Regions from separate parts of the Mesorhizobium delmotii genome, predicted to be linked through region 1. Evidence: riboswitches for the same ligand, from Rfam matches in the RefSeq annotation. Region 1 holds a riboswitch; each other region holds the start of a gene.
The links. A riboswitch is a leader RNA that binds a small molecule or an ion and turns the genes downstream of it on or off. The one in region 1 is predicted to bind thiamine pyrophosphate.
Positions count from the first base shown of each region.

Region 2: linked by a shared signal. The riboswitch ahead of thiC (phosphomethylpyrimidine synthase ThiC) and the one ahead of BQ8482_RS13440 (YkoF family thiamine/hydroxymethylpyrimidine-binding protein) in region 1 are both predicted to bind thiamine pyrophosphate.
Region 3: linked by a shared signal. The riboswitch ahead of thiB (thiamine ABC transporter substrate binding subunit) and the one ahead of BQ8482_RS13440 (YkoF family thiamine/hydroxymethylpyrimidine-binding protein) in region 1 are both predicted to bind thiamine pyrophosphate.
Region 4: linked by a shared signal. The riboswitch ahead of thiC (phosphomethylpyrimidine synthase ThiC) and the one ahead of BQ8482_RS13440 (YkoF family thiamine/hydroxymethylpyrimidine-binding protein) in region 1 are both predicted to bind thiamine pyrophosphate.

Region 1 covers NZ_FUIG01000023.1:11,046-19,346, reverse strand. Annotated here, with positions in the region: gene BQ8482_RS13450 (MBL fold metallo-hydrolase) at 1-143, opposite strand, end outside; partial or broken gene BQ8482_RS13445 (zinc-binding dehydrogenase) at 255-550, shown strand; gene BQ8482_RS13440 (YkoF family thiamine/hydroxymethylpyrimidine-binding protein) at 560-1,168, opposite strand; TPP riboswitch at 1,159-1,271, opposite strand; gene BQ8482_RS13435 (aspartate aminotransferase family protein) at 1,699-3,075, opposite strand; gene BQ8482_RS40070 (hypothetical protein) at 3,220-3,345, shown strand; gene BQ8482_RS13430 (NAD(P)/FAD-dependent oxidoreductase) at 3,348-4,469, shown strand; gene BQ8482_RS13425 (hypothetical protein) at 4,558-4,782, shown strand; gene BQ8482_RS13420 (YybH family protein) at 4,897-5,256, shown strand; gene BQ8482_RS13415 (CBS domain-containing protein) at 5,440-5,877, opposite strand; gene BQ8482_RS13410 (hypothetical protein) at 6,133-6,534, shown strand; gene BQ8482_RS13405 (NADH-quinone oxidoreductase subunit D) at 6,607-7,797, shown strand; gene BQ8482_RS13400 (metallophosphoesterase family protein) at 7,917-8,301, opposite strand, start outside.
Region 2 covers NZ_FUIG01000029.1:109,137-113,699, forward strand. Annotated here, with positions in the region: partial or broken gene thiC (phosphomethylpyrimidine synthase ThiC) at 1-1,218, opposite strand, end outside; TPP riboswitch at 1,322-1,438, opposite strand; gene BQ8482_RS19310 (porin) at 2,475-3,635, opposite strand; gene BQ8482_RS19315 (helix-turn-helix domain-containing protein) at 4,549-4,563, shown strand, end outside.
Region 3 covers NZ_FUIG01000043.1:43,158-51,458, reverse strand. Annotated here, with positions in the region: gene BQ8482_RS25675 (amino acid ABC transporter substrate-binding protein) at 1-434, opposite strand, end outside; gene BQ8482_RS25670 (RNA polymerase factor sigma-32) at 766-1,629, shown strand; gene BQ8482_RS25665 (M48 family metalloprotease) at 1,633-3,060, opposite strand; gene thiQ (thiamine ABC transporter ATP-binding protein) at 3,360-4,130, opposite strand; gene thiP (thiamine/thiamine pyrophosphate ABC transporter permease) at 4,130-5,749, opposite strand; gene thiB (thiamine ABC transporter substrate binding subunit) at 5,998-7,011, opposite strand; TPP riboswitch at 7,055-7,169, opposite strand; gene BQ8482_RS25640 (thiamine diphosphokinase) at 7,272-7,916, shown strand; gene BQ8482_RS25635 (ABC-F family ATP-binding cassette domain-containing protein) at 7,918-8,301, shown strand, end outside.
Region 4 covers NZ_FUIG01000019.1:74,697-82,997, forward strand. Annotated here, with positions in the region: gene BQ8482_RS11230 (adenosylmethionine--8-amino-7-oxononanoate transaminase) at 1-251, shown strand, start outside; gene BQ8482_RS11235 (beta-ketoacyl-ACP synthase III) at 248-1,231, shown strand; gene panD (aspartate 1-decarboxylase) at 1,297-1,749, shown strand; gene BQ8482_RS39145 (hypothetical protein) at 1,969-2,406, opposite strand; TPP riboswitch at 3,176-3,292, shown strand; gene thiC (phosphomethylpyrimidine synthase ThiC) at 3,394-5,223, shown strand; gene thiO (glycine oxidase ThiO) at 5,220-6,221, shown strand; gene thiS (sulfur carrier protein ThiS) at 6,190-6,387, shown strand; gene BQ8482_RS11270 (thiazole synthase) at 6,392-7,165, shown strand; gene BQ8482_RS11275 (thiamine phosphate synthase) at 7,162-7,767, shown strand; gene BQ8482_RS11280 (hydroxymethylpyrimidine/phosphomethylpyrimidine kinase) at 7,758-8,301, shown strand, end outside.

The DNA.
Region 1 (8,301 bases):
CCAACCTTGTATTTTCGGAAAGGTTGGGCGACGGCCTGTTGAGCGCAGGCCGCGTCGACAAACGTGATCGGCTTGTCGAGTCCAAATGCAGCATGAGCACCGGCTGCGCCAAGTGTCAGGTCGCGACCCGAGATATCGAACATCCTTCCCCGCTGACTGAATGATCGAGCATATCAACGGCGGTCGGCACTGCACAAGGTCGGCTGGGGTCGTGAGCCGCAAGTTAAACTGAGACACCACCCGACCGCGCGAACCTTCGCCCCGAAGGCCGCTACACGGCGGCCGGCGCGATTGCCGGCCCGGTCGTGCAGCTCGATCTGCGCACATGTGTCCCAAGCAGTTGCAGCTGCACGGGTCCAGCCAGGGCACGCGACACGATTTCCGCCGTATCGTCCGCTACATCGAGGAGAAGAAGATCCGGCCGCCGGTCGGCGGTGTCTACAAGCTCTCCGATTTCCACCGCGCCCAGGCGGATTTCATCGCCAAGGACTTTGTCGGCAAGCTGGTAGTCGTTCCGGATGCCGTTTCGGATTTCGCTGCAACCCGTTGACAACCAACACTAACAAGGGCTCGGGCTGTTCGCCGACACGGTAAAGTCGAGCGCGACATGGCCTTGCGGCGCGCCGAAGCGAAGGAAGGCTTCCGATAGCGTCGCGAACACCGGTCCGGCATCGCCTCTAAGCTTGGTGCAGAAATTCTTCGACCTGTCGAAGACGCCCGAAGTCTTGAGAAAGTCGATGCAGCCGTAGATCTCGTCCATGTGGTGGCCCTCGCCGAGCGGATAGAGCGAGAACTGCGCGGCGACCTCTTGTCCGAGCTTTTTCGCGCTGTCGACATGCGCCCGCGCCGCGCCGATGCGCTCGGCCAGGGACAGTTCGTGACTGCTGCCGGAAATCGGTGTGCAGATCGGATCGTCAGGCTCGCCAGGGCAGCCGCGCGACACCGTTGCCGATAATACGCAATGCACGCCACTTGCCGCCGCCGATGCGAACAGGTCGCGCATGGCCGGGAAAAGCTGTTCCGGCGGGCCGACGATCAGCGTCGAGATGTCGTCGGTCTCGATGCGGAAATTCGGCCGATAGGAATCCATCGCCGAAATCGCTTTGAGGATGACGCCGACGAAATCGTCGCACATCGGATACAGGGAAATCTGTGCACCTGAAAACATGGTCGCCTCGCTCCGCTGGCATTACCCAGATCAGCTTGAGGGACCGAAGGCTTGGCACCTTCCATCTCAGCCCCGGCAGTACGGAGCGCCCCTGTCGATGGGAGCGACGTAGCACCTGCGCGAAGGATGTTCAAGTATGGTCCAGGCAGTCGCTTCGGACCAATTGCCGATCGTGGCGCCGCCGGCGAAGCTGCCGATCTCCCCCTGCGGGGAGATGCCCGGCAGGGCCGAAGGGTGCTGTCCCTCGAACCTCTCAAGACCTGGGTTCCTCGCTCCCGCGAAGCGGGGGAGAGGTGGCCGCGAAGCGGCCGGAGAGGGGGCTTTCGTAGGGCGCGGTTCCCCCTCTCCGTCTCGGCTTCGCCGAGCCACCTCTCCCCCACTCTGGTGGGGGCGAGGAACCCAAGCTGGAATGAAGCCGCGATCCCCTCTGCCCTGCCGGACATCTTTCTCGCAAGGGGGGGAGATTGAATGTCGCTTCGGCTTTCGCCAATCACCAGCGCCCATTCAGCCTCTTTGTTTCGCTGCCCTGTTCAGCTCGGTGATCCGACCTGGCCGGCGGCGGCTTCAAGCGATCTTTCGAACGCGTCGATCATCTCATCGACCTGTGGCTCGGTGATGATCAGCGGCGGGCAGAAAGCCAGCGCGTCGCCCATGTTGCGGGATATCACGCCGTTCTGCTGCATGAAACCGTTGACGAGCCCGCCCAGCGCGCCGGCCGTCTCCCACGGCGTCTTGTTCGCCTTGTCGCCGACCAGTTCGACCGCCGCGATCAGGCCGACGCCGCGCACCTCGCCGACAAGCGGGTGCGACGCGAGGCTGCGCAGCCGCTTCTGCATATGCGCGCCGACCCTGCACGCATTGCCGACAAGGTCGCGCTCCTCGATCAGCTTCAGGTTCTCGAACGCGACCGCCGCCGCGACGGGGTGGCCGCCGCCGGTGAAGCCGTGGCCGAAGGTGCCGATGCGATTGCTTTCGTCGGCAATCGGCTCGAACATTTTTTCGTTGATCAGCAGGGCCGAGATCGGCAGATAGGACGAAGAAATCTGCTTCGACAGCACCATGATGTCAGGCCTGATGCCGAAGGTCTGCGAACCGAACATCTCGCCGGTTCGACCAAAGCCGCAGATCACCTCGTCGGCGACCAGCAGGATGTCGTATTTCGACAGCACCGCCTGGATCTTCTCCCAGTAGCCGGCCGGCGGCACGATGACGCCGCCGGCGCCCATGATCGGCTCGCCGAAGAAGGCAGCGATGGTTTCCGGTCCTTCGGCCAGGATCAGCTTTTCCAAATCGTCGGCAAGCCGGCTCGAAAACTGCTCTTCGCTTTCATTTGGCAACCCATCGCGCCAATGGTGCGGCGTCGCCGTATGCAGCACATTGGCAATCGGCAGGTCGAAGGAAGTGTGGTTGTTGGGCAGGCCGGTCAGGCTTGCAGCGGCAATGGTGACGCCGTGATAGCCACGATTGCGGCTGATGATCTTCTTGCGTGCGGGCTGGCCGATCGCATTCGACCGGTACCAGATCATCTTCATGGCCGTATCGTTGGCCTCGGAGCCGGAATTGGTGAAATACGCCTTGCTCATCGGCACTGGCGCCATCTGCACCAGCTTCTCGGCGAGATCGATCAGCGGCGAATGCGATTTGGAGCCGAAGTCGTGATAGTAAGGCAGCTTGGACATCTGGCGCACCGCCGCATCGACCAGCCGCTTTTCCGAAAAGCCGACCGCGACGCTCCAAAGCCCGGCCATCGCCTCGATATAGCGGTTGCCGGCGAGATCCTCGACATAGATGCCGTCGCCCTTCTCGATGACGAGTGGCCCTGCTTCCTCATGCTTGCGGGCATCGGTGTAGCCGTGCAAGTGGTAGCTGATGTCGCGGGCTTCGGGAGAATTCGGTCGAGCGTCCATGATAGCTCCTGTCCTGCATGCCGGGACGTGCGCCCTGCCGCCGTTCGGCGCGCGCATCGGCCTCTGGATTAATGCTGTTTGGTGCATCCGTTTCTTGTAAGGGTGTCAAGCCATTTCGGAAGGGCTGGCGGATGGACGGAAGACATGCAGAATTTCAGCTTCGAGGCTGCGGAACGCGAGAACCTGCGCCAAGCCGGCGGTGCGCGTCGCCAAGACTTGATCCCCGAACGGGTCACCAGCAGGCACAACAACAAGGCTGAGGTGGCCTGATCGTGGACCATGTCGACTGCATCGTCGCCGGCGCCGGCGTCATTGGCCTTGCGATCGCGCGAGAGATGGCGCGGCGTGGCATGGATACCCTGATCCTCGAGGCCGAGAACGCCATCGGCACCGGGACCAGTTCGCGCAATTCTGAGGTCATCCATGCCGGCATCTACTATCCGGCCGAATCGCTGAAGGCCCGGCTCTGCGTGCCAGGCCGGGAAAAGCTCTACCGTTATTGCCAAGAGCGGGCGGTGCCGCATGCGCGCTGCGGCAAGCTCATCGTCGCCACGGATGCCGAACAGGAGCCGGTGCTCGCTTCCATCCTGGCCAACGCCTCTGCTTGCGGCGCGGGCGATTTGGCGCCCTTGACTGCAGCAGAGGCGCGCAGGCTGGAGCCCAAGCTGCGGTGCACGGCCGCCCTTTTGTCTCCGGCCACCGGCATCATCGACAGCCATGCCCTGATGCTTGCGCTGCTGGGCGACGCCGAGGAGCACGGGGCGGCGCTCAGCCTCAACACCCGCATCGTCTGCGGCCGCATCGAGGGCGGGCGCATCGCGCTCGACACGGTCGACAGCACAAGCGGCGAGCGCTTTGAAATCGCCACCACGCGCTTCATCAACGCCGCCGGGCTTGGCGCCACAGCACTTGCCGGCGCGCTTGACGGGCTCGACCCGCAATTCGTGCCAGATCTTCGCTATGCCAAGGGCAATTATTTTTCGGTCGCCGGCCGGGCGCCATTCTCGCGGCTGGTCTATCCCGTGCCCGAACCCGGCGGGCTCGGCGTCCATCTGACGCTCGACCTCGACGGCGTCGCCCGCTTCGGGCCTGACGTCGAATGGACGGATCAACTCGACTATCGCGTCGATCCAACGCGTGGCGAGCGCTTCTACGACGAGATCCGCAAATACTGGCCGGACCTGGCCGATGGCAGTCTGCAGCCGGCCTATAGCGGCATCCGGCCGAAGCTCTCCGGTCCCGGCGAAGCCAATGCCGACTTTGTCATCCAGGATGCGGCGGTGCATGGCGTGGAGGGCCTGGCCAATCTGTTCGGCATCGAGAGCCCCGGCCTGACCTCAAGCCTGGCGATCGCCGACCATGTCGCGCAGCGCCTCGCGCCGAAGGCGAGCTAGCCGAGGGCGACCCGCGCGAGCGCGCCCGTAAGCCATCCGTAAGCCGGGGTCGCGGAACCTGGGTCCGACGATCACCGGGACCATCGATATGAAGAACCGTTTCGAAGCCATGCCTAACCCAAGCTGCCGGTTCGAGATCTGGGACAATGAGACTGGCGAGCCCGTGGTCCATCACGATCGGCTGCTCACCTTCGCCTCGGCGAAGTCGGCGGCAAGGATCGCCGACTTCCTCAACGGCAGCAGCAGCCATCGGCGCCGCGCCGGCGCCGCCGAATGGCGCGTTGCGGCCCGCGATGTCGGCTGGGGAGGATGATCGTCAGGCTGCTCCACCTGGCGATCGGCATGGCGGAGCTTCGGCGGCTCGTCTTCCAACGAAACTTGGCGCAGGATCGAACGCTTTGGTACCGAGCGTCGGAGGAGTCTCGCCATGACCGATGAACCAAGCCGTGAACCGGCGCGTGATCCCCAGGATCTGGAGCGCCTGCTGATCTCCCGGCAGTGGGCGGGAGACATCGACGGCATGGCCGCGCTTTTTGAGCCGCATGCCGTCGTCGACAGCGGTGAAGGCCGACTGACGCGTGGCCGCGAAGCGATCCGGGCACTCTTCGCCGACATCACCGCAACGGGCCGAAAATTTGCTGCCGGAACTCAGGCACCGGCAGTTATCAGCGGAGACTTGGCGCTCACGTCAACCCGTCTTCCCGATGGCACAGTAACCGCCGAGGTCGCCCGCCGCCAAGGCGACGGGACATGGCTGTGGGTCATCGATCGATTCTCCGTTGCGTAGCGTCGGCCCGGATGACCCCGGAAATCGATTTTCGCTGGGAATCATGCGCAGAACCAAGTGCTCGCGCGTCCGGGCGTGCGGCCCTGTAGCGCAAAGGAGTGACTCCAGTACGGTTGTGGATTCGAAGTTCCTGAACGCCGATGCCGTCGATCGAGCAGGAACCTCAAATCTGGTTATGATGCATCAGTGCGCCGTCTGCGAATGGTCACCGCCCGGCTGCGAAATGCCGCCCAGCGCTTCGCCGGCCCAGGCGGGCTCGCCATTCGTGGCGAGGTCGCCGAGCGAGACAATGCCAACCAACCGCCGGTCGCGGCTGATCACCGGCATTCGCCGCAGTTTGAGATCGCGCATATTCTGAAGGACATCGCCGACTTCCTGGTCATCAAAGCAGCACTGTACCTCCGCGCTCATCACATCCCTGATCTTGGTGTCGGGACCTCTGCCCTCCGCGATCCCACGGACGGCAATGTCGCGGTCCGTGATCATGCCGACCAGCCGCTCATTCTCACCCACGGGCAGAACACCGGCGTCAAGATCGGCCATGGCTCGTGCGGCATCCCGCAAGGACTGGTCCGGACTGGCGACCTGAACTTTCCGTGTCATGCACTCGCTGATTCTCATGGCTTTCTCCTCGAGCTGCAGCGCCCCGCCGATCTGTGATGAAGGTGTGATCAAGGAGAATGAACGCCTGTCGGAATCGTTCCATGTTTCGACCACGCCCGACGGGATACGCTCCACCATGGCCATATCCGTGACAGACGGGAACCATAATCCGGCACGATGGTTGTGTGATCACCGAGTGATCCTCCCCGAGCAAAACGGAAAACGGAAGGAACGATCATGCGCATGTTGACGACAATTGCCGCCCTTTCGGGATTGGCCCTGGCGCAGCCGATCCACGCGCAATCCACCGACCCGCAGCTTCCCCAAATCGCACCCCCGGCTCCGGAAGCCCTGCCCGATCCAAGCTTGCCTAACCAAACGCCTGACCAGGCCCTGCCTGACCAAGCCCTGCCGGATCAAGGTTTCACCGACCAGAATTTTACTGGCATTGCGATTGTCGCCCTCGAGGATTTGCCGCCGGAACTCAAGACACAAGCCGAGGCCGTGATCACCCAGACCAGCGTTGAAGATCTGCTTACCCTGCAGAGCTCGATCGATGCGTCGCCGCAGGCAGCAACGGCGCTGGCGGCGAGCGGACTGGATTCCTCGCAGGTTGTTGCCGCCAACATCGATGGCGACGGCATGCTGACGCTGATCATCCAGACAACCACCTGATCGGCGATCCGGGCGTGGCGGACCAGACCACCCGGCTTCGGCCCTGAAAACCCGGTACAGCGGAGCAGCGTCATGGCCGAAGCCGCAGTTCGCAACTTCACCCTCAACTTCGGGCCGCAGCATCCCTCTGCTCACGGCGTCCTGCGGCTGGTGCTGGAACTGGACGGCGAGATCGTCGACCGCGCCGATCCTCATATCGGCCTGCTCCACCGCGGCACGGAAAAACTCATCGAGTACAAGAACTATCTGCAGGCCCTGCCCTATTTCGACCGGCTCGACTACGTCGCGCCGATGAACCAGGAGCATGCGTTCTGCCTCGCCGCCGAGAAGCTGCTCGAAATATCGGTCCCGAAGCGCGGACAGCTCGTCCGTGTTCTCTTTTGCGAAATCGGCCGGCTCTTGTCGCATCTCCTCAACGTCACGACACAGGCCATGGATATCGGCGCGCTGACGCCACCGCTCTGGGGTTTTGCCGAGCGCGAGAAGCTGATGGTGTTCTACGAGCGCGCCTCCGGCGCCCGCATGCATGCGAACTATTTCAGGGTCGGCGGCGTGCACCAGGACCTGCCTCCGAAGCTCCTGGACGACATCTGGAATTTCTGCGGTCCGTTCCTCAAGGTCTGCGACAACCTCGATGAATTGCTCACCGGCAACCGCATCTTCAAGCAGCGCAACGTCGATGTCGGCGTGATCGGCCTCGACGACGCCTGGGCCTGGGGCTTCTCCGGCCCCATGGTGCGCGGGTCGGGCGCACCGTGGGACTTGCGGAAGGCACAGCCATATGAATGCTACCCGGAGATGGATTTCGACATTCCCATCGGCAAGAACGGCGACTGCTATGACCGCTACCTCGTCCGCATGGAGGAAATGCGCCAGTCGGTGCGGATCATGAAGCAATGCCTGGAAAAATTGCGATCGCCCGAGGGCCAAGGGCCGGTGGCAATTCCAAACCACAAAATCACGCCACCGCCGCGGGCGACGATGAAACGCTCGATGGAAGCGACTATCCACCATTTCAAACTCTACACGGAGGGTATTCGCGTGCCCGCCGGAGAGGTCTATGCCGCCGTGGAGGCGCCGAAGGGCGAATTCGGCGTCTATCTGGTTTCGAACGGCAGCAATACTCCCTATCGATGCAAGATCCGCGCTCCGTCCTTTGCCCATCTGCAGGCGATGGATTTTCTGTCGCGCGGGCACATGATCGCCGATGTTGCCGCGATCATCGGGTCGCTCGATATCGTGTTCGGCGAGATCGATCGCTAGCGCATTTTGCAGCCAAGTGGAATCTCTTGGCGTCGCAGAAATGCGGCTAAAGCAAACAGATAGAGCGGGATGTCTAGTTCAACTTAAACGTGTCCCGCTCTAACCACGCGCAGGGTGTTTCAGATTTCGAGCAAAGCGTAGGGACGGCCGGTCGGCTTCGCCACGTGCATGGCGACGTTGTAGACCGGGGCGCCGCCGGGCGTGCGACCTTCATAGACGCCGCGATGCGCGTGGCCATGCACCACGGCGCTGACCTTGAACCGATCGATCGTCTCCGCCAGCCGCGACGAGCCCAGGAACGGAAAAATCTCCAATGGCTCGCCGGCGACCGTCTCGACCACCGGAGCGTAGTGCAGGACGACAACCGTACGTTTGGTGCGAACCTGCCGCATTGCGTTTTCGAGCCGCATCGACTCGCTGACGCTTTCGGCGACCATCGCCTTGATCGCCGGCTCGCCGAAGGAGCCGAGCATGCGCGATCCAAAACCGCCAATAAAACCCTTC
Region 2 (4,563 bases), on a different contig from region 1:
CTCGATCATGACCTGGCAATCCTTGGCCCAGGCGATCTTTGTCAACTCGCCGAGTGTTTCCAGTTCGGCGAACTGCGCTGCGTCGTTGGCGTCGGCGATCGAGCCGGGACGAAGGCCGTCGCCGAGCGAGAAGGACACATCGTAAGCGCGGCAGATGTCGCAGATTTCCTCAAAATGCTCGTAGAGGAAGCTTTCGTGGTGATGATGCAGGCACCACTTGGCCATGATGGAACCGCCGCGCGACACGATGCCGGTGACCCGGTCGACCGTCAGCGGGATGTAGTGCAGCCGCACACCGGCATGGATGGTGAAATAGTCGACGCCCTGTTCGGCCTGTTCGATCAGCGTATCGCGGTAGATTTCCCAGGTCAGGTCCTCGGCGATCCCTCCGACCTTCTCAAGCGCCTGGTAGAGCGGCACGGTTCCGATCGGCACCGGCGAATTGCGGACGATCCATTCGCGGATGTTGTGGATGTTGCGACCGGTCGACAGGTCCATGACGGTGTCGGCCCCCCAGCGGATCGCCCAGACCATTTTTTCGACCTCTTCGGCCATCGACGAGGTGACGGCTGAATTGCCGATATTGGCATTGATCTTGACCAGGAAATTGCGGCCGATGATCATCGGCTCGCTCTCCGGATGGTTGATGTTGGCTGGAATGATAGCCCGCCCGCGCGCCACCTCGTCGCGCACGAATTCCGGCGTGACGAAGTCCGGGATCGCCGCGCCGAAAGACTCGCCGTCGCGCTGTATCCCGCCGCGTAAGCTCTCGCGGCCGAGATTCTCGCGAATGGCGACGAACTCCATTTCGGGGGTGATGATCCCGGCGCGCGCATAGGCAAGCTGCGTCACCGCTTTGCCCGTTTTTGCCTTTAGCGGCCGGTGGCGCACGGGAAACTCCGGCGTCAGGCGCTCACCTGACGCGAAGCCGTTGTCCTCCGGCCTGACACTGCGGCCATCGTGAAATTCGACGTCGCCGCGTGCCGTAACCCATTCATGGCGAAACCTGGCGAGGCCTTTTTCGATGCTGGTTTCGACAGTCGGGTCCGTATAGGGGCCGGACGGATCGTAAACGGTGACAGGCGGTTCGCCGGCAGTCGGATGGACGGAGATTTCGCGCATCGGCACCCTGATTTGCGGGTGGAGGACGCCGGGGTTGTGGATTTTCCGCGAGGCGGGCAGTGGTCCCGTCGAGACCGCCGGGGTGAGGGCATTCATCTTGAGGCTCCTTTGCTCATGCATTGGAGACCCAGTTCTGTGCCGGAAGGATGAAAAGACGCTTCTGTTGACCTGCCGAAACAGGACCTCGGGCGTAAACTCCCGCAAAGCGCTTGCACCGTCCCTACGCCAGTATGAACTGGATCAGGTTCAACGGGTCACTGCGCCGCGAAAGCCAGCAGTATCTCAGCCCCTTGCCGGGACTCCCCTGGTGAATGCCTCAGGTTGAACGGGCCGGCTCCGTTTTGTCAAGCGCATTCGGGTCCGGCCGAAAGCAGCAATCGCCTAGTTGGCAGCATCCGTTTGTGGATGCCATACCAAATGGCTTACACCGGGGGTCGTGGATGATTACCGACGACTTGCACCCACACGTCATTGCGATTGACGTGATGCTTTCTGGACTTGGGATGAGTTCTGCCAAGCCTCGCACGCCGCGTTGATGATGGGCTCGTAGGTTCGAAGGCCAGTTTGAGAGCAAGTTGGAGCGCAGGTATTTGCCCGAGGTTTTTCACCGGTTTTAGTTCGGGGGCATCGCGACGGCAGGAAACGGCATGGGTTCTCCGGCACGTCGCGATTTGCCCTTGTGTGCCATCCAGCGAGATCCATGAACAGCACTGCATGCGCGGTTGGCGACATGGCGGCTAGTGTCGGCAACTATCAACAACGGCCTGATGCTATAGCTGAACGAGCTGACAAAGCTCGCTAGTGGCGCCACCCATAGTTCGACGAACAGGATTCTTCCGCACATTGGTGCAGGTTCCGGTATTCACTGTTGGTGCGAATACGTTCCAAGAGTCGGAATCGCGGTCGACGCCGTGATTTGCCTGTGCTCCATGCCTTCCGCCCGCTGATTTCACCCGAGCCTTCGATTGTCCAACTTCTCCCGCAGGCCGACAGTGGCTGTGGCCGGGCCGAAGGCGATGGACTCGTGCTGTCCGAGTTGCGGCCGCCGGCCCGCCGCTTCCCACAGTCACTAATGCGCCAGTTGACCGATCTGCCGTCGCAGGGGCGCGGGTTGTCGAAATCCGGCTCCACGCAGGCGGTTTCGATGCGCGAATTCATAAGGCCAGCGCCGGATCTTCACCGAGAGGCTCCTGAGGCGGTTCGACCGAAAGCCGGCGCACGGTTCGGCTCGGCGAAAAACATCGTCCGCCTGAGGGCGAGGTTTCAGCCTGGCACGCTTGCTTGCAATGTCCTCAAGCGTTTGCGGGATTGGGTCCGCTTTACAGCCCACCCGAGATGCAGCTTCGATTCCGCTAAAATGAGCTTTGGAATCGGAGTATGCCGCCGAGGCTGTTCTTTTTGCCGAGGTGAGTCCAGTTCACGCCGGAACGGTCGAGCGTGCCGACGCCGAAGTTGCCGTAGTGGGCATAGTCGACTTCGGCTGTGACTGTGAAACCTGGAACGACCATATAGGCGACGTTTGCAGCCAGACCAGAGTTCCTGAGCTGATCACCCGAGACCTGAAGGTTGAACGAAGTTTTCTCGTCGAACGTGTAAGTGGCGCCGGCCCACAAAGCCCAATTGCCGCTCCAAATTTTGTAGAAGCCGCGACCGTGAGCGGCGACTGCGTTAGTTGGGTCATCGCTGAGATTGCCAATGGAGCCGTAGCCAAACATTCCAAATAGCGACAGGTCATCTGTGACATTGACATCGACTCGGACCTTGCCGGCCAAAGCTTCGTAGTCGCTGTCACGAGCGATTACGCCAGTGATCGCGCCCCAGCCCTGCGTCTGTTTCACGCCGAAGACGACGTGCGGAACATGACTGTCGATAGTACCGACTACACCCGACCCTTGTTCAAGTGAAACCAGAGCCGAAAAGCCATTATCGGCATCGAAGTAATACTGAGCCACGTTGGTATCGAAGTCGCTGTACGGAACGAGTATGTTATTGAGGACGTTCCCGGCGTAGCCTGTAAACGTGTCGAAGGCCGACTCGTCCTTACCAACTCGGAGGCCACCAAGCTGGATCCAGGCGGAAGTCAGCTTGACGCCGCTGTTGAAGCTATAGTTGTGAGGACTGTCCGGACCCGGATGAGCGTTGCGGTTGCCGAAGTTCACGCGGGTTTCAGTATAGGTCTTCAGTGCGCCGAGTTCGGTCTCTTGGCGCGTCCAAGTTTTGAACGTGAAACGCGTGTTGTTTCGCCAGGTGCCCTGAGCCTCGCCAGTTCTCACATCGGAGGTTCTTGTCCCGTCATACGATCGGACATCCCCGAGGCCGACGTCGTAACGGATGTAGCCGCCGATGCGCACGCAGGTCTCCGTGTCGGGGATATGGAAGTAGCCCGAACCGTAGACGTCGCAGACCTTGACGTATTCGGTCGGGCCCGGCGCGGAGACTTCGTCCGCCGCGCGAGCGACGGAAACGGAGATCAGGGCCGCAACTGAGCCGAGAAGAAGGCTGCTTACGTTCATTCTGGATCTCGATTCAAAGGTTAAAGTCGGAAGCGTCAAAGAGCGAACCCGTGGCCTATCCGAGGAGAAAAAACATGTGCATCGCGCTCCTCCTTCGTGCCTAAGGAATGCGCGATACTTAGTTGACTAGAGGAGTTCCGGTGTACTTTAAGAGTAAGCCGAGTGATACTTGTAATTTTGCTTAATCTCACTTCTTCAACTGCATGACTTATTGAAAAACAACTGTGGTTGGTCATCAACTGTCCGAAGGAGGTGAGATTCGACCAGCGTCAGGCTTAAAGAAAAGGCAAAACGCCTATTGCCTTGCTGCGCTTCCACACAACTGTCAGTCAAACTCTTTCAGTTACATCAGGGATTCAGCACTTCTGAACCAATATCCATCTCCGTTGTGTGGGTTGGCCGTCGGCGTTCGATGCGGAGCAGCAAGCGACGTGCCATCCTGAAGAGGTAGCTCCGCGCTGACACTTAAATTGGCCGGCGCAACTTCGTCGCGCTCCCCTTCTTTTTTGCTTTTTGGGGGTCAGGCTGAGCACTAAGCAGAGGTTTGGGACACGGTTCGTATGTCCGATATCTGACACTTTCGTTCGATACCGACAGCATCTGTTTGCTGTGAAGCTCGGGTCGAGACAGCATGCGGCGCCGCCGCTCGGACGCCAGGCGGGAGCGCCGCCATCTGGATCGTGCCAAGCATGGCCCGTTCCGTTTTGCAGCGGCGCAATCGTTCACATCCCTGTGCGACTCACCTGGCGCCCTTTGCGGATCGCATGGATGCATGCTCACGAGATTGGCGTGGTTGGGTTTCAGCGCCACCGCCTTGTTCGATTCGGTCAAACAGGCCAACTCTCGACAGATCACGGTTTATGGCTTATATAAACGCCCTAAAATCAGTTAAGGTCGTTTTTATGAGACAAAAATGCGCTCAACAGTG
Region 3 (8,301 bases), on a different contig from region 1:
GCCGCCTTCTTGCCCTTGAGGTCGGCAAAGCTCTTGATGTCGGTATTGTCGCCGCGCACGATCAGCACCGCCTTGGACGCGATATAGGGATCGGAGAAATCATACTTGGCCTTGCGCTCCTCGGTGATACCGACCTGGTTGATGACGGCGTCATAGCGCTTGGCGTCGAGGCCGGCGATCAGCCCATCCCATTTGCCTTCGAGGAATTCGGCCTTGACGCCGAGGCGCTCGGCGATCGCCTTGGCGATCTCGACATCGAAGCCGACCAATGCGCCCGAGGCATCATGATAGGTGAAGGGGGCATAGGTACCCTCCGTGCCGACCTTGAAGACACCGGCCTGCTTGATCTGCTCGAGATTGGCGCCGGCATGGCCTGATGTGACGGCCAGTACCTGCAGTGTTGCGGCGACGATAAGCGAATTGAGCCATTTCATTTTTCTGTGATCCCGTCATTGGCCGGCGTCCGCCGCATTTGTGAGCGCCGGAAACTGACAGATGCAGGCTGGCGAAATAAGGAACCAGATTTCAAAAATGAGACGCTTTCGAAATCCAATTCTCAAAACCACATCGAGTCGCGCCAACCGACCACGTAGCGACCACCGCAACGAGCTTTCGGCAGTGCAAGCCACGCGACATCAGTGGCGGAACCATTCACCCGCGTGGCACGTTCTTGGCTGTTGTAGGGCGCGGCGTCGCCAATTCAACCACGATGCCAGCTTAGGGTTCGAGCGATCGCACCGCAACGCCCGGAACAGGGAGCGTGGCATGATGGAAGATATGGCAGGGCGAACCATGGTCCGCGCGGCGATGAAAGCCCCCTATCTTGAGCGCGACGAAGAGCATCTTCTCGCGATGCGCTGGAAGGAAGACAACGACCAGCAGGCGCTGCACCAAATCGCCATGGCACATATGCGTCTGGTCATTTCCATGGCCTCGAAATTCCGCCACTACGGTCTGCCGCTCGGCGATCTGGTCCAGGAAGGCCATGTCGGCCTGCTGGAGGCGGCGGCCCGCTTCGAACCGGAACGCGAGGTGCGGTTTTCGACCTACGCGACATGGTGGATTCGCGCCTCGATGCAGGACTATATCCTGCGCAACTGGTCGATCGTGCGTGGCGGCACCAGTTCGGCGCAAAAGGCGTTGTTCTTCAATTTGCGGCGCCTGCGCGCCCGCTTGGCGAACGGTGCCGAGCCGATCTCGAATACCTCGCTCTATCGCGAGGTGTCGGTCGCGCTCGGCGTCTCCGAGGCTGACGTGGCGATGATGGACTCCCGCCTTTCGGCACCGGATAGCTCGCTCAACCAGCCACTCGCCGACGATGCGGGCGCCACCGAGCGAATGGATTTCCTGGTTTCGGACGATCCTTTGCCGGACGAGGTCGTGGGCGACACGATCGATGTCGAACGCCGCTCTGTCTGGCTGAAAACGGCGCTTGGCGCGCTCAATGCCCGCGAGCTCAGGATCATCGAGGAGCGCCGGCTGAGCGACGAGGGCGCGACGCTCGAAGCCCTCGGTGAGGCGCTCGGCATCTCCAAGGAACGCGTCCGCCAGATCGAGGCACGCGCCATGGAAAAGCTCAAGGTGGCGCTGGTGAAGCAAAACCCCGAGTTTCTGGCGACCGCCGCCTGACTCTTATTTGTCGGTGATGATCTTGACCTTGTCGCCGGCCGAAACGGCTGCGCCGGGCGACATCGCATTTAGCACCCTGAACAGGTCGAGCTTGCGGTCGACGCCGACCATCTGCGCGGCCAGCGAACCCATGGTCTGTCCGGGCCGCACCGTGACAACGCGGATATGCAGCGGCTTCAGCGCCGCTTTCTCGGCCGCGCTCAAGATACGGAAGGAGCCGCTGACCGAGCGCGCCACGGCACCCAGCGAGGCGCTGGCCGAAGGGGCAGCCGTCAGCAGCCGGTAGACCTGGCCACCGGCGCGGATCACCGCGATGTCGAACTGCCAGCCCTCGGCACTGGCATGCGCCGTCGCCGCGTCGTTGCCATTGATCGTTTCCTGGCGCACGCTGCTTTCGTCGAGACCGGCCACCCAGCCGCTGCGGATGTAGTCGGTCAGCGAGCGGCTCTTGTCGATCGAAACGCCGTCGAAGCGAATCGCTATGTCGCCTGGCCCGGTTGCCGTCACCGCCGCGGCCGAGTTGTCGATGATGAAGCCGTCGGGCACCGAGAACGACACGCCGAGCCCTGGATGCAGGAAGGTTTCGCCACGCACATAGCCCTCCTCCGGCGTGTCGCCGTAGAGCAGGCCGTCTATGCCGGCGAGGAAGGCGTCGCGGTCGCGCGTGCCGACGCCGGGCGCGCCGAACTGGCGGGCATGACGCTGCGCCAGATCGATGCGCTGCGGCGTGTTGGGATGCGTCGCCAGGAAGTCGAGGCTGGCGTCGGTGGCGCCGCTGATCGAGCGGAAATCGGTGTAGGCTGACATCGACTGCAGGAAGCGGCCGGCGGCAAAGGGATCGAAGCCCGCCTCGCCGATCGACTTGATGCCGATGCCATCGGCCTCAAGCTCCTGATTGCGCGAGAACTGGGCAAGCCGCAGCTTGCCGCGGATCAGTGCCGCCTTGGCGGTCGGGCTGTCGCCGAGCACGTCGGAGACGACCTTGGTTGCAAACCCCTCCTCAGCCTCGAGCTGTTGGCGCTGCAAGCCGTGGTTTGCAGTGACGTGGCCCATCTCATGCGCGATGACCGCGGCGAGCTCGGCCGAATCGTTGGCCAGCGCCAACAGGCCGCGCGTGATGTAGAGATAGCCGCCCGGCAGCGCGAAAGCATTGACGTTGGGCGAATTGAGGATGGTGATGCGGTAGGTCTGGCTCGGGTTGGCCGACACCACGGTCAGGCTGCCGACGACCTTGGCGACCATGCGCTCGAGCTTGGGATCGGAATACTCGCCGCCATAGGTGGCGAGTATGCGCGGATGCTGCGCCTTCGCCATTTCGGCGAGCTTGCTGTTGGCGGCGACATTGTCGACCGTGATCGGTTTGCTGGAAGGTTGGAAGCCGGATTCCTGAACGTCCGGAGGCGTGAACATCTGGCAGCTTGCCAGCGCCATGGCAAAGCCGGCCAGCGCGAGGAAGCGCGCCAGCGGTTTCCTTCTCACTCTGTCGGTGCCGGTCGGCAGAACAGCTTCCTTTCGGGTCTCAGCACATGGCCCCGAAAATCGGGCATCGATTTTCAGAAAGGATCATGCGCACAATCAACTGCCACAGCGTCCTTCGCGGCCATGAGCACGCATGGCACACCGTAGTGGCAAATCACAACCTATGCCGGACCAGTATCGGAGGACCTAGTCACACTACTTTGACCATGGCAAGCAAGCACCACATCGCCTGAAGCCGGTTTGGCCGTAAATTATGTCCGCTTCCGGGCAACATCTCGTGATCCCGCGCCAAACGGACCTGCACCGATATAGCGCCGGAAGGCTTCCGGTCCAGCCTTGGTAAAAAAATCGGCGACAGTCCCGGTTGCGGCAACCGTGCCATTGTCCAGGAACACCATATCCTGGCCGATACGGTGGGCGTCCTCCGGCTGATGCGTGACGAACAGCACCGTCATGCGCCGCTCCGCATGGACGCCGGCTACCAGATCGAGCATGTCGTCGCGCAAGGCCGGTCCGAGCGAGGCGAACGGTTCGTCGAGCAAGAGCACCGGCCGGTCGCGCACCAGGACGCGGGCGAGCGCGACGCGCTGCCGCTCGCCACCGGAGAGTTCGTGCGGCAGGCGCTGTTGCTTGCCGGCAAGGCCGACGCGCTTGAGCGCCGCGGCGATTGCAGTGTGGTCGCCCTCGGTCAGCCTGAGCGACGGCGAGCGGCCAAGGCCGACATTTCGTTCGACCGAAAGATGGGCAAAGAGATTGTTTTCCTGGAACACCATCGACACTGGCCGCGCCGACGGCGGTTTGGTGCCGACATCGGCGCCGCCGATCAGCACGCGGCCCGATTGCGGCGTCTCGAAGCCGGCCACCAGATTGAGCAGCGTCGATTTTCCCGAACCGCTCGGCCCCATGATGGCTGTGATCTTCGAGGCGGCGAACTCGACATCGAATAAAAACGGCGCTTCACGATAGCTGAACGAGACCTTTTCCAGCCGCACAGCCGTACCGCTTTCCGCGCTGTTGAGCATCATGATTTTTCTCCCTGCCCCAGCCAGTCAGCGGCCAAGACAAGCGCAAGACAAACCAGGCCGAGCAGCAACGCCAGACCTGCCGCGTCCATCGTGCGGTAGCTGCCCATGCGCGCCAGCAAGAGGTAAGGCAGTGTCTGCAGGGAGTCGCTGCCGAACAGGGCAATGACGCCGAGATCGCCGAGCGACAAAGCCATGGCGAACGCGAAACCGGTGGCGAGCGGCGGCCGCAGCGACGGCCAGTCGACCAGCCGGAACCGGTTCCAGCCCGAAATGCCAAGCAGCAAACAGAGCCGTTCGTGGCGTTCGCTCGCCGCATCATAGCCGGGGCGAATGGCGCGGATGGCAAACGGCATCGCCATTACCGCATTGACGGTGACGACCATGACAGGGGCGATGGCAAAGACGTCGCTGACAGTACGCAGGAGCAGGAACCAGCCGGCGCCGATGACGATGGGCGGCACGACGAGGACGAAGCCGGCGCCGGTATCGGTGGCGTATTCGAGCAGCGTCCTGGCGCCGACGCGACGCCTCAAGGCCAGCGCCCGTCGTGCCATGACGAGCGACAGCGACAGCGCCACTGAAAGCAGCGCCGCCAGCAGGGCGAGCACGGCGCTGGTCAGCGTCGCCTGCCGCACCGCGATCTCGCCCGCCAGCCGGCCGAGATCGGCGCCAAGGCCTGACGTCACCATGGCAGCCATCGGCCCGGCGACGAACAGCAATGCGAGAACGATCAATGCTGTGTTCAGCACGGTCTCGGCCGTGCCGGCCGAAAGATAGCGGCGCGGTGCCACCGGCAGATTGGCGTCGCCGACAGTGTTGGCGCCAAGCCGCATCAATGCCAGCACAACGACGAAGGTCAGCGCGATCTGCAGCAGTGTCAGCGTCACCGCGCGGGCAGGATCGAAATCGAAACGCAGTGCCTGGTAGATGGCGACCTCCAATGTCGTCGCACGCGGCCCGCCGCCCAGCGTGAGCACGATGGTAAAGGATGTGATGCAGAGCATGAAGACAAGCCCAGCGACGCCCGGCAACGCCGCGCGCAGCGTCGGCCATTCGATCAGCCGGAAGGCGGGTCTGGCGCCCATGCCGAGCTGGCTCGCCAGCCGCCACTGGTCGGCCGGCACTGTCGTCAGCGCTTCAAGGAACAGCCGCGTGGCCAGCGGCAGATTGAAGAAGACATGGGCGACGAGGATGCCGGACAGGCCGTATATGCCCGGCCAGCCCTGACCGCCAATCGCGGTGAGCACGCCGGCGAAATAGCCGGCACGGCCATAGAGAGCCAGAATGCCGAGTGCGGCGACGATGGCCGGCAGCGCAAGCGGCACGGCGAAGAGCTGCAGGATCAGGCCGCGACCAAAGAAGCGCGGATGCCGCGACAACGCCCGCGCAACGAACAGCGCCGGCACGACGGAAAGCAGTGTCGACAGCAAAGCCTGCCACAGCGTGAAACGGGCGACGCGGAAGAGGTAGGAATCGAAGGCCGACATGGCGCCGGACGGGTCGCGGGCGCCTTCGACGATGAGCCCGGCGAACGCTCCGCCGATCAGCAGCGCAACAGCGGCAAGCGCGATGGTGCCGGCAGTGACGCGGGGATCGGCAGGATATCCGGTATGCATGCCGCCCTGCCTAGTTCAACGATCGTCGAAGCAGAAAATATGGCTGAGGTCGAGTTCCCGCCCACCCCCCTCTGTCCTGCCGGACATCTCCCCCTCAAGTGGGGAGATTGGCAGCTTCACCCTCGCCTCAATCTTTCGACTGTAGCGATTGGCGAAAGCGGAAGTGACATCCGATCTCCCCCCTGGAGGGGGAGATGTCCGGCAGGACAGAGGGGGGCGCCGTAGAGTAATCATCTTTCAATCACAAGCTACTTGCTCATCACCGACAGCCATTCGTCGACCCAGGCCTTGCGATTGGCGGCGACCTCTTCGGGGCTGAAAAGCAAAGTCTTGGTCGGCTTGACGAGCTTGTCGAAAGCCGGATTGAGCGGTTTGTCGGTCTTGCCGGCAGGGAACATCCAGTTGGTCTCGGGGATGACATCCTGGAATTTCGGTCCGGTCATGAAAGTCAGGAACTGTTTCGCCAACGGGTTCTTCGCGCCTGACGTGGTGATGCCGGCAACCTCGATCTGCAGATACTCGCCCTCCTCGAAGGACGCCGCCTGATAGCGTTCGGTGTTTTCGGCGACCATGTGATAGGCCGGCGAGGTGGTATAGGACAGCACCATCGGCGCCTCGCCCTTGGTGAACAGGCCATAGGCCTCGCTCCAGCCCGGCGTCACGGTGAGCACCTTTGCCCTAAGCTTTGCCCAGGCTTCCGGCGCCTTGTCGCCATAAACCGACCTCACCCACAACAACAAGCCGAGACCGGGCGTCGAGGTGCGCGGATCCTGGATGACGATCTTCTCATCGGCATTGCCCTCGACCAATTCCTTCAGGCTCTTCGGCGGCGTCTTCAGCTTTTCGGTGTCGTAGACGACGGCGAAATAGCCATAGTCGAACGGCACGAAAATATCGTCGCTCCAGCCGCCCGGCACATTGACGTCGATGACGGCACCATGCGGCGAAAACAGGCCGGTGGCCTTGGCTTCCGCAGTCAGGTTGGTGTCGAGGCCGAGCACGATGTCGGCCTTGGTCGCGGCCCCTTCCAGCTTGACGCGGTTGAGCAGGGCGACGCCGTCGGCGACCGCGACGAATTCGAGAGTACAGCCGCATTCGGCCTCGAAGGCCTTCTTCACCGCGCGGCCTGGACCCCAGTCGGCGGTGAAGCTCTCATAGGTATAGACGGTGAGTTTTTCCTGCGCGGATGCCGGCCCGATGCCGGCGGGAACGGTCGCCGCAAGCAGCACTGCCGAAACTAGAGTGTATAAAAACGTACGCATCGGCGCCTCCTTCGTTCGCGTTGAAAGGAATTGAGGCGTCGGGCTGTCCGAAACGTCTAATCCCTCCGCCGGTACAAACCGGATCAGGTTCAGCGGGTTGGCATGGTCGCCTCTCAGCTGGTTCGCGAAGATCGCGTCCAGCACCCCGTTAGAGCGTTTCGACACATAGGCCCGGCCTAGTTGCGGCGCAAGCGGAAGTTTGCCGGGCATCTGGAACGCGGCCTTCCGTTTCGCAAGCAGGGCTGGTAAGGGCCACGCATATGAGCAAATTCACCATCCTGCTTGCCGGCGATCTAATCCGCACGCCGCTGCTCGACCGTCAGGTCGAAGGCTCCCGTGTCATCGCCGCCGACGCCGGCATGAGCCATGCCCGGACGCTGAACCTGACGCCGGAACTCTGGGTCGGCGACTTCGATTCGGTGCCGGCGGACTTGCCGGACGAGCTGGCCGCCGTGGCCCGCCAGGTGTTTCCGGCAGAAAAGGACAAGACCGACGGCGAACTGGCTATCGCCGCCGCGCTCGAACGCGGCGCGACCAGTCTCGTGCTCGCCGGCGCGTTCGGCGGCAAGCGCACCGACCACGCCTTCCTGCACCTGGCGCTCAGTGTCCGACTGGCCGAGGCAGGGACGGAGGTGCTTTTGACCAGCGGCGCACAGGAAGGCACCCCCTTGCTTCGCGGAAAGGCCGGCTTCGACTACGCCGATGGCACGCTGTTTTCGATTCTCGGCTTTTCCGACCTTACCGGCCTGACCGTGACCGGCGCCAAATGGCCGCTGAACCATATCGAGATGGCGTTCGGTTCGTCGCTGACCATTTCCAACGAGGTCAAGGGCCGGCTGGAAATCGCGCTGAGCAGTGGCCGCGCGCTGTTGCTCGCCCACCCATTCCCCTTACCTGGAAGCTGACATGGCGCCGCCACTTCTCAATCTCGACGGCATAAAACTGACCTTCGGTGGCACGCCGCTGCTCGACGGGGCGGAACTGACGGCGTCGGCGGGCGACAAGATCGCTTTGGTCGGCCGCAACGGCTCGGGCAAGTCGACGTTGCTCAAGATCGCTGCGGGATTGATAGAGCCGCAGGACGGCGAGGTGTTCCGCCAGCCCTCGGCGACAGTGCGCTACCTGCCGCAAATGCCCGACTTGGATGGTTTCGCCAGCGTCCGCGCCTATGTCGAGGCGGGGCTCGGACCCGCCGACGATCCCTACCGCGCCACCTATCTGATGGAGCATCTCGGCCTGTCCGGCGACGAGCGGCCGAGCGATCTCTCCGGCGGCGAGGCGCGCCGTGCC
Region 4 (8,301 bases), on a different contig from region 1:
ACAATCCCAACTTCACAGACAGCCGGGCGACCGGCACGATAGCGGCGCTCGATCTGCGCGCCGGCTCAGCCGGCTATCTGGCCGAGATCGGGCCGAAGCTGCGCGCTTTTTTCCTCGAGCGCGGCCTGCTTGTGCGTCCGCTCGGCAATGTCCTCTATCTTCTCCCGCCCTATTGCATAACCGGCGATGAGCTCGACCGGCTCCATGACGCAATCGAGGAAGCCGGCGAACGCTTCGGTTCGAGGCCATGAGCAGATCGTCGCGCATTCTCGGGTTTGGCCATCATGCGCCTGGGCGCAAAGTGGAGAACCCGGAAATCGAAAACAATCTCGGGCTCGAACCCGGCTGGATCGAGCGGCGAACGGGAATTCGCTCGCGCTTCTGGGCAACGGACGAAGATACGCTGTCGGGCCTTGCCTCCTCTGCCGGCGACATGGCGTTGGCGAATGCCGGCATCGAGCGCAGCGACATCGGGCTGCTGTTGCTCGCCACTTCGACGCCCGATCACCTCCTGCCGCCCAGTGCGCCGCTGGTCGCATACCGGCTGGGACTGAGCCGCGCCGGCGCTGTCGATCTGACCGGCGCCTGCGCTGGCTTCATCTATGCGCTGATGTTCGCCGACGGGTTCACCCGCCTGCACGGAAAAGCGAGCCTTGTCATAGCCGCCAACATCCTCAGCCGCCGCATCAATCCAGCCGAGCGCGCAAGCTCGGTCCTTTTTGCCGATGCCGCCGGTGCCCTGGTGATTGGTCCGTGCGAGGACGCCTATCAGGGCATTCTCGGTGCATCAGTCGATTCGGACGGTTCGCGCTACGGACTGATCCAGATTCCCGCCGGCGGAAGCAACGTCCCGTTCCAAAGTGGCCTGGATCTCGGGCAAACCCGCATGACGATGACCGATGGCCGCGAAGTATTCAGCAAGGCTGTGGAGATGATGACCGCCTGCTCGCAGGACGCGCTCACTGCTGCCCGAATGCAGCCGCAGGATATCGGTCGGTTCGTGCCACATCAGGCCAATGCGCGCATTTTCGACGCGGTCGGGCGAAGCCTCGGCATTGCCGATCGCTCAATCGTCAAGACAATCGCCGACTACGGCAACTCTTCCGCCGCGACGATCCCGCTCTCCCTGTCGCTCGCCCACCAATCGGAGCCGTTTCGGCCGGGCGAAAAGATCCTTCTGGCGGCAGCGGGTGCCGGTCTCAGCGGCGGCGCCCTCGTCGTCGGAGTTTAACCGAATAATTGGCCGCTCCTAGGGGCGGCATGATTAGTCACGCATGATCGATAGGAAACGGACCAATGCGAAAAATAGTCGCCGGCAAGCTGCACGGCATCTACGTCACCGAAGCGAACCTCAATTACCATGGTTCGATAACGCTCGACCCTGACCACTGTGAAGAAGCAGGAATCCTGCCCATGGAATTCGTGGAGATATGGAACAAGAATTCCGGTGCGCGGATTTCGACCTATGTCATCCTCGGCGAGCGCGGCTCACGATGCTGTATTCTAAACGGAGCAGCCGCCCGCACTTGCCAGCCCGACGACCAGATCATTGTCTGCAACTCCATTTATCTGGACGAAGCGCATATCACCTCTCTGAAGCCGCGGATCGTTACGTTCGACCAGGATAACCACATACTCGACCGCCTGAGCTACTCCGTCGATCTTGACGCCGATGGCCGTTACAGTTTCTCCATTCTTGACGAGGCGAATGAGGCTTTGGCCATTCCTGCCCTGGTCTCCGGGGCGTGACTTGCGCCGTATATGTGAGAGCCTCTCCGCCTCGTTGCAACTCGCCCAGCGCCGAAGAGAGGACCTCACGGAGCTGCTGACACTCCAGCTTCGAAAGGAGGAGGCCCGCCGCGCCTTCCGGGAACGTGGGCTTTCGTGAGATGGCGCAATGTCCCGCGTCTCCATGGTGCGCCAACAGCGGCGTGGCTCTAATGTGAATTTGCGTGTTTGACCCCTGTCTCAGGTTACTTGCCGTGGCGGCTTGCAAATTCTTGCTGCTTTTTCCAGCGCCGCGGCCGGGTCCTTGACGACCTGGCTTTTCATGATCTTTGCCGCCGTGTCGATGAGGCAGGTCACATAGTCGTCTTCCGCATCGGCAGCGGTGCCAACCATCATCGTAAATATGGCCAGCCGAACGGCCGCAAATAGCGTTGAAATGGCCCTTCGGCGATGTGTTTCTCCCGCCGGCGCCAAAGGCTCACCAGCCATCCAACGTCTTCCCAAATCCGGTGGCCTGCCAGCAAGGCCGAGCCTGGCTCGTTGGCCTTCGGCGAAATTCTCGGCGGGAGACTGTGTCTTGAACCGATGAACTGTCAGTTTGCCGTCCTCAACAATATGAACGACCCATCCGCCACCGGCGCGTTTGACGCGCACGTCGTTTGGTTCGCCAGCCACCATTGCTGCCCCTCATTTTCGTCGCCCTGGACCGAGACTGGAAGTCGTTCCCCGCACAGCGAAAAACACGAGACCTTACGTAGCGTCAAGCGCGGATTTTCTGATAGCTGACGCTTTATGGATTGGGCGGGGACAGCGATTTCGGCCCGGAACCTCCGAGCCCGCTTCATCTTGCATTCGGATCGATTTAGATGCGTGAATTTTGCATGTTAATGCCGCCTTATTATCCGCAGCCAATGTGAGTGGGAACGCGTATTCAGTTCGAGTAGCTCTGCAAAAGCCCGCCGCTCTTGCCCTCAAGAGTGGCGGGTTTTTCGGCTGTGAAATGCTGGCGCGACCGGTGCGGATGCTGCCTCGCGAACGCGACCTTCCCGACGAAACCATTTCTGAAGCGCTACGATCAATTCCGGCAACAGGTCGATGCCTTCATCGACATGCCCGAGCGGTTGATCGATCTGCTCTTCCGTTTCCCTCACCAGTATTGTGGCCAACCTGTCGACACGCCCGCGAAAAGGAATTCGCCGCGCTGACCAGGCAGGGCGGATCGAGGCGATCTCCTCGCAAACCTTTGGTGCCGATTGGAGGCGTGATCATCATAAGGATTGATCTTTAGTCCGACGGTTTGGCAGGTCCCGTTGATCCGTCGCCAGGTCTCCGGAGCGTGATTTGTCGCCGACACATGTGCGAGCGTTTTCCTCGGGTTTGTTCGACCGCCGATCACCGCCACTGGCCGAAGGCGCTTGACAAAGCAGTGCCGGCTCGTTCAATTCCAAGCATTCACCAGGGGAGTCCCGGCAAGGGGCTGAGATACTGCTGGCTTTCGCGGCGCAGTGACCCGTTGAACCTGATCCAGTTCATACTGGCGTAGGGACGGTGCAAGCGCTTTGCGGGAGTTTACGCCCGAAAACCTGTAAGCAGGCAGACCAAAGCGTCTTTTCATCCTTCCGGCACAGAACTGGGTCTCCAATGCATGAGCAAAGGAGCCTCACGATGAATGCCCTCACCCCCGCCGTGTCGACGGGACCACTGCCCGCCTCGCGGAAAATCCACAAACCCGGCTCGATCCATCCGCAGATCAGGGTGCCGATGCGGGAAATCGCCGTTTATCCGACGGCCGGCGAACCGGCGGTTACCGTCTATGATCCGTCCGGCCCCTATACCGATCCGACGGTTGAAACGAACATCGAGAACGGCCTTGCCCGGATTCGGCACGGATGGATCAAGGCGCGCGGCGATGTCGAATTCCAGGAAGGCCGCGGTGTGAGGCCGGAGGACAACGGGTTCGCATCAGGCGAACGGCTGACGCCGGAATTTCCCATCCGCAATCGACCACTCAAGGCCAAAGCGGGCAAGGCGGTGACCCAGCTCGCCTATGCTCGCGCCGGCATCATCACACCCGAAATGGAATTCGTCGCCATCCGCGAGAATCTCGGCCGCGGGATCCTGCGCGGCAGCGTGCTGCGCGACGGCGAAGCCTTCGGCGCCGCGATCCCCGACTTCGTCACGCCGGAATTCGTACGCGACGAGATTGCACGCGGGCGGGCCATCATTCCCGCCAACATCAACCACCCCGAGAGCGAGCCGATGATCATCGGCCGCAATTTCCTGGTGAAGATCAACGCCAATATCGGCAACTCCGCCGTCACCTCGTCGATGGCCGAAGAGGTTGAAAAAATGGTCTGGGCGATCCGCTGGGGCGCCGACACCGTCATGGACCTTTCGACTGGCCGCAACATCCACAACATCCGCGAATGGATTCTACGCAATTCGCCGGTGCCGATCGGCACCGTGCCGCTCTACCAGGCGCTCGAAAAGGTCGGAGGCGTCGCCGAGGACCTGACCTGGGAAATCTACCGCGACACGCTGATCGAACAGGCCGAGCAGGGTGTCGACTATTTCACGATCCATGCCGGCGTGCGGCTGCACTACATCCCGCTGACGGTTGACCGGGTCACCGGCATCGTGTCGCGCGGCGGCTCCATCATGGCCAAGTGGTGCCTGCATCATCACCGCGAGAGCTTCCTCTACGAGTATTTCGAGGAAATCTGCGACATTGCCAGAGCCTACGACGTGTCCTTCTCGCTAGGCGACGGCCTTCGTCCCGGCTCGATCGCCGACGCTAACGACGCGGCGCAATTCGCCGAACTAGAAACGCTCGGCGAGCTGACCAAGATCGCCTGGGCCAAGGACTGCCAGGTCATGATCGAGGGGCCCGGCCACGTGCCGATGCACAAGATCAAGGAGAACATGGACAAGCAGCTCGCCGTCTGCGGCGAGGCGCCGTTCTACACGCTTGGGCCGCTGACCACCGACATCGCACCCGGCTACGACCACATCACCTCAGGCATCGGCGCGGCGATGATCGGCTGGTACGGCACGGCGATGCTCTGCTATGTCACGCCCAAGGAGCATCTCGGTCTCCCCGACCGCAACGACGTCAAGACGGGCGTCATCACCTACAAGATAGCCGCGCACGCCGCCGACCTCGCCAAGGGACATCCGGCTGCGAAGGTGAGGGATGATGCCCTTTCCCGCGCGCGATTCGAGTTCCGCTGGGAAGACCAGTTCAACCTGTCGCTCGACCCCGAAACCGCGCGGTCCTTCCACGACCAGACCTTGCCCAAGGAGGCGCACAAGCTGGCGCATTTTTGCTCGATGTGCGGGCCGAAATTCTGCTCGATGCGCATCTCCCACGACATTCGGGCCGAGGCACAGAAAGAGGGCATGGCGGCGATGGCCGCGAAGTACCGCGAGGGCGGCAATCTTTACATGCCGGTGGACGGCGAACCGCCCATGCCGAAGATGCCGGAGCCGTCATGAGGCTGCTGGTCAAAGGGGCCGGCGTCGCCGGCCTCACCGCCGCCTTCGAACTCGCCGCCCGCGGTGCTGCGGTAACCATTGCCGAGACCCGGCATGGCCTTGGCGGCAACGCATCATGGATGGCCGGCGGCATGCTGGCGCCCTGGTGCGAGCGCGAAAGCGCCGAGCAGCCGGTGCTGGATCTCGGACGCGATGCCGCCGACTGGTGGGATGCGGTCCTGCCGGATCATGTCACGCGGGCCGGAACGCTCGTTTTGGCAATGCCGCGGGATGCGGGCGAACTCGACCGGTTTGCAAGCCGCACGTCGGGTTATCGGCGGGTCGACGAAGACGAAATCGCGCTCCTGGAACCCGATCTCGCCGGCCGCTTCCGTCGCGGGCTGTTCTTCCCGGGCGAAGCCCATCTCGACCCACGCCGTGCAATGGCGGCGCTGCATGAAAAACTCGCCGGAAGCGGCGTCGAGTTCCGCTTCGGAGTGGACGCCCGGCACGTGACGGGATTCGACCGCGAGATCGACTGCATGGGAATGGCGTACGGCGATGAAAGGCTTCGCGGCGTTCGCGGCGAGATGCTGATCCTGCGTACACCGGACATCTCGCTGTCGCGCCCGGTCAGGCTGCTGCACCCGCGTTTGCCGCTCTATCTGGCGCCGCGCGCCGACCACCATTTCATGGCGGGTGCAACGATGGTCGAGAGCCTGTCCACGGAGCCGGTCACGGCACGGGCGATGATGGAACTTCTGAACGCCGCCTATTCGGTTCATCCCGCCTTCGGCGAGGCCGCGATCGTTGAGACGGGGGTCGGCATTCGCCCGGCATTTTCCGACAACCTGCCGCGCGTCGAAGCGCATGGCAGGACCGTCGCGATCAACGGGCTCTACCGCCACGGTTTCCTTCTGGCCCCCGCCATGGCGCGCCGGGCGGCCGACCTTGTTTTCGATTCTGACAAACCGGTGGAACTTGCTGATGAAACTGACGGTCAACGGCAAAGCGCATGAGATCACCGCCGCCACCCTGGCGGAGCTTCTCGCGGCGCTTGACTACGAAGGCAACTGGCTTGCAACGGCCGTGAACAGCGACCTTGTGCACGCGACTGAGCGGGCGCTGTTCCAGCTGAAGGACGGCGACCGGATCGAAATTCTCTCACCCATGCAAGGAGGTTAGTAACGTGATCGAGCTTTACGGAACCAAGCTTCCGTCGCGCCTGCTTCTCGGCACCGCACAGTACCCCTCGCCCGCCATTCTTGCCGATGCGGTCAAGGCATCCTGCGCGTCCGCGGTGACCGTCTCATTGCGCCGCGAAATGGCCGGCGGCAGGGGTGGGGAGAAATTCTGGTCGCTCATCCAGTCGCTGCGGCTGCACGTCCTGCCCAACACCGCCGGTTGCCACTCCGTCAAGGAAGCTGTCACGACCGCAAAGATGGCGCGCGAGGTCTTCGGCACGAACTGGATCAAGCTCGAGGTGATCGGCAATCACGATACGCTGCAGCCGGACGTCTTTGGCCTGGTCGAGGCCGCGCGAATCCTGTGCGAAGACGGGTTTGCCGTATTTCCCTATACCACGGACGATCTCGTCGTCGCCGAGCGGCTGCTGGAGGCCGGATGCAGGGTGCTCATGCCTTGGTGCGCGCCGATCGGTTCGGCGCTCGGACCGGTAAACGTCACCGCACTCCGCTCGATGCGCGGCCATTTCCCGGATGTCCCGCTGATCGTGGATGCGGGCCTTGGCCGGCCATCGCATGCGGCGCTGGTGATGGAACTCGGCTTCGACGCGGTTCTCCTCAACACCGCCGTCGCCAAGGCAGGCAATCCGGTTGCCATGGGAGCGGCGTTTGGCAAAGCGGTGGAAGCAGGCCACGAGGCATATTGCGCCGGTCTGCTCGAGCCGCGCGACATGGCCGTTCCCTCCACACCCGTCGTCGGCATGGCAGCGTTTTCATGAAACTTGATCCGTTTTACCTGATCGTCGATTCCTGCGCGTGGATCGAACGTCTGGTGCCGCTTGGTGTGAAGCTGGTGCAACTGCGCATCAAGGACAAGGACGAGTTTTCGCTGCGCCAGCAGATCTGCTCTTCGATGGCGATATGTGAACGCCACGGCTGCCAGCTCATCGTCAACGATTACTGGCGCATCGCGATCGAGGAGGGTTGCGACTTCGTCCATCTTGGCCAAGAGGATCTCGCACGGGCCGATGTGAAGGCGATCCGGCGGGCGGGCATCAGGCTGGGCCTCAGCACCCACGACGACACCGAGCTCAAAACCGCGCTTGCGGCCGAGCCGGATTATGTCGCGCTCGGCCCGATCTACCCCACCACACTCAAAGCCATGAAATGGGCGCCGCAGGGGCTCGACCGCATCGCTGTCTGGAAGCAGCGCGTCGGCGACCTTCCGCTCGTTGCCATCGGCGGGCTGACCATCGAGCGCGCAAACTCCGTCTTCGCTCAGGGCGCTGAGAGCGCCGCGGTCGTGACCGACATCGTCCGCAACGCGCGTCCCGAGGTTCGTGTCCTCAAATGGCTGGCGGCGACGGCCCAATGGCGATGACGCGGCATGTGCTGGTTGTCGCCGGCTCGGATTCCAGCGGCGGAGCCGGAATCACGCGCGACGTCGAGACGATCGCGGCGCTGGGCCTCAGGTCGTGCGTCGCCGTGACAGCGGTCACCGCCCAGACCCACCAATCAGTCGAGTGGATCGAGCATATGCCGCCCGGCATGGTCGCAGCCCAGATGCGGGCAGCGATTGCCGCCAACAGCGTGAAGGCAATCAAGATCGGGATGCTTGGCACGACCGGCGCAATCGCGGAAACCGCGACGGTTCTGCGGGATCACTCCGATATTCCGGTGGTGCTGGACCCGGTTTTCGCCTCCTCGTCCGGCAGGCCGCTGATTGTCCAAGACGCTGTCGCCGCGCTGCGTGGCCATCTCATGCCGCTTTGCCGGCTTGTCACGCCGAACTTGCCGGAATTGGCCGCGCTGACCGGATCGGCGATCGCACCCGATGAGGCATCTGCGTGCCGCCAGGGTCAGGAACTATCGAGATCTGTCTCGACCGCCGTCCTCGTCAAGGGCGGTCATGCCC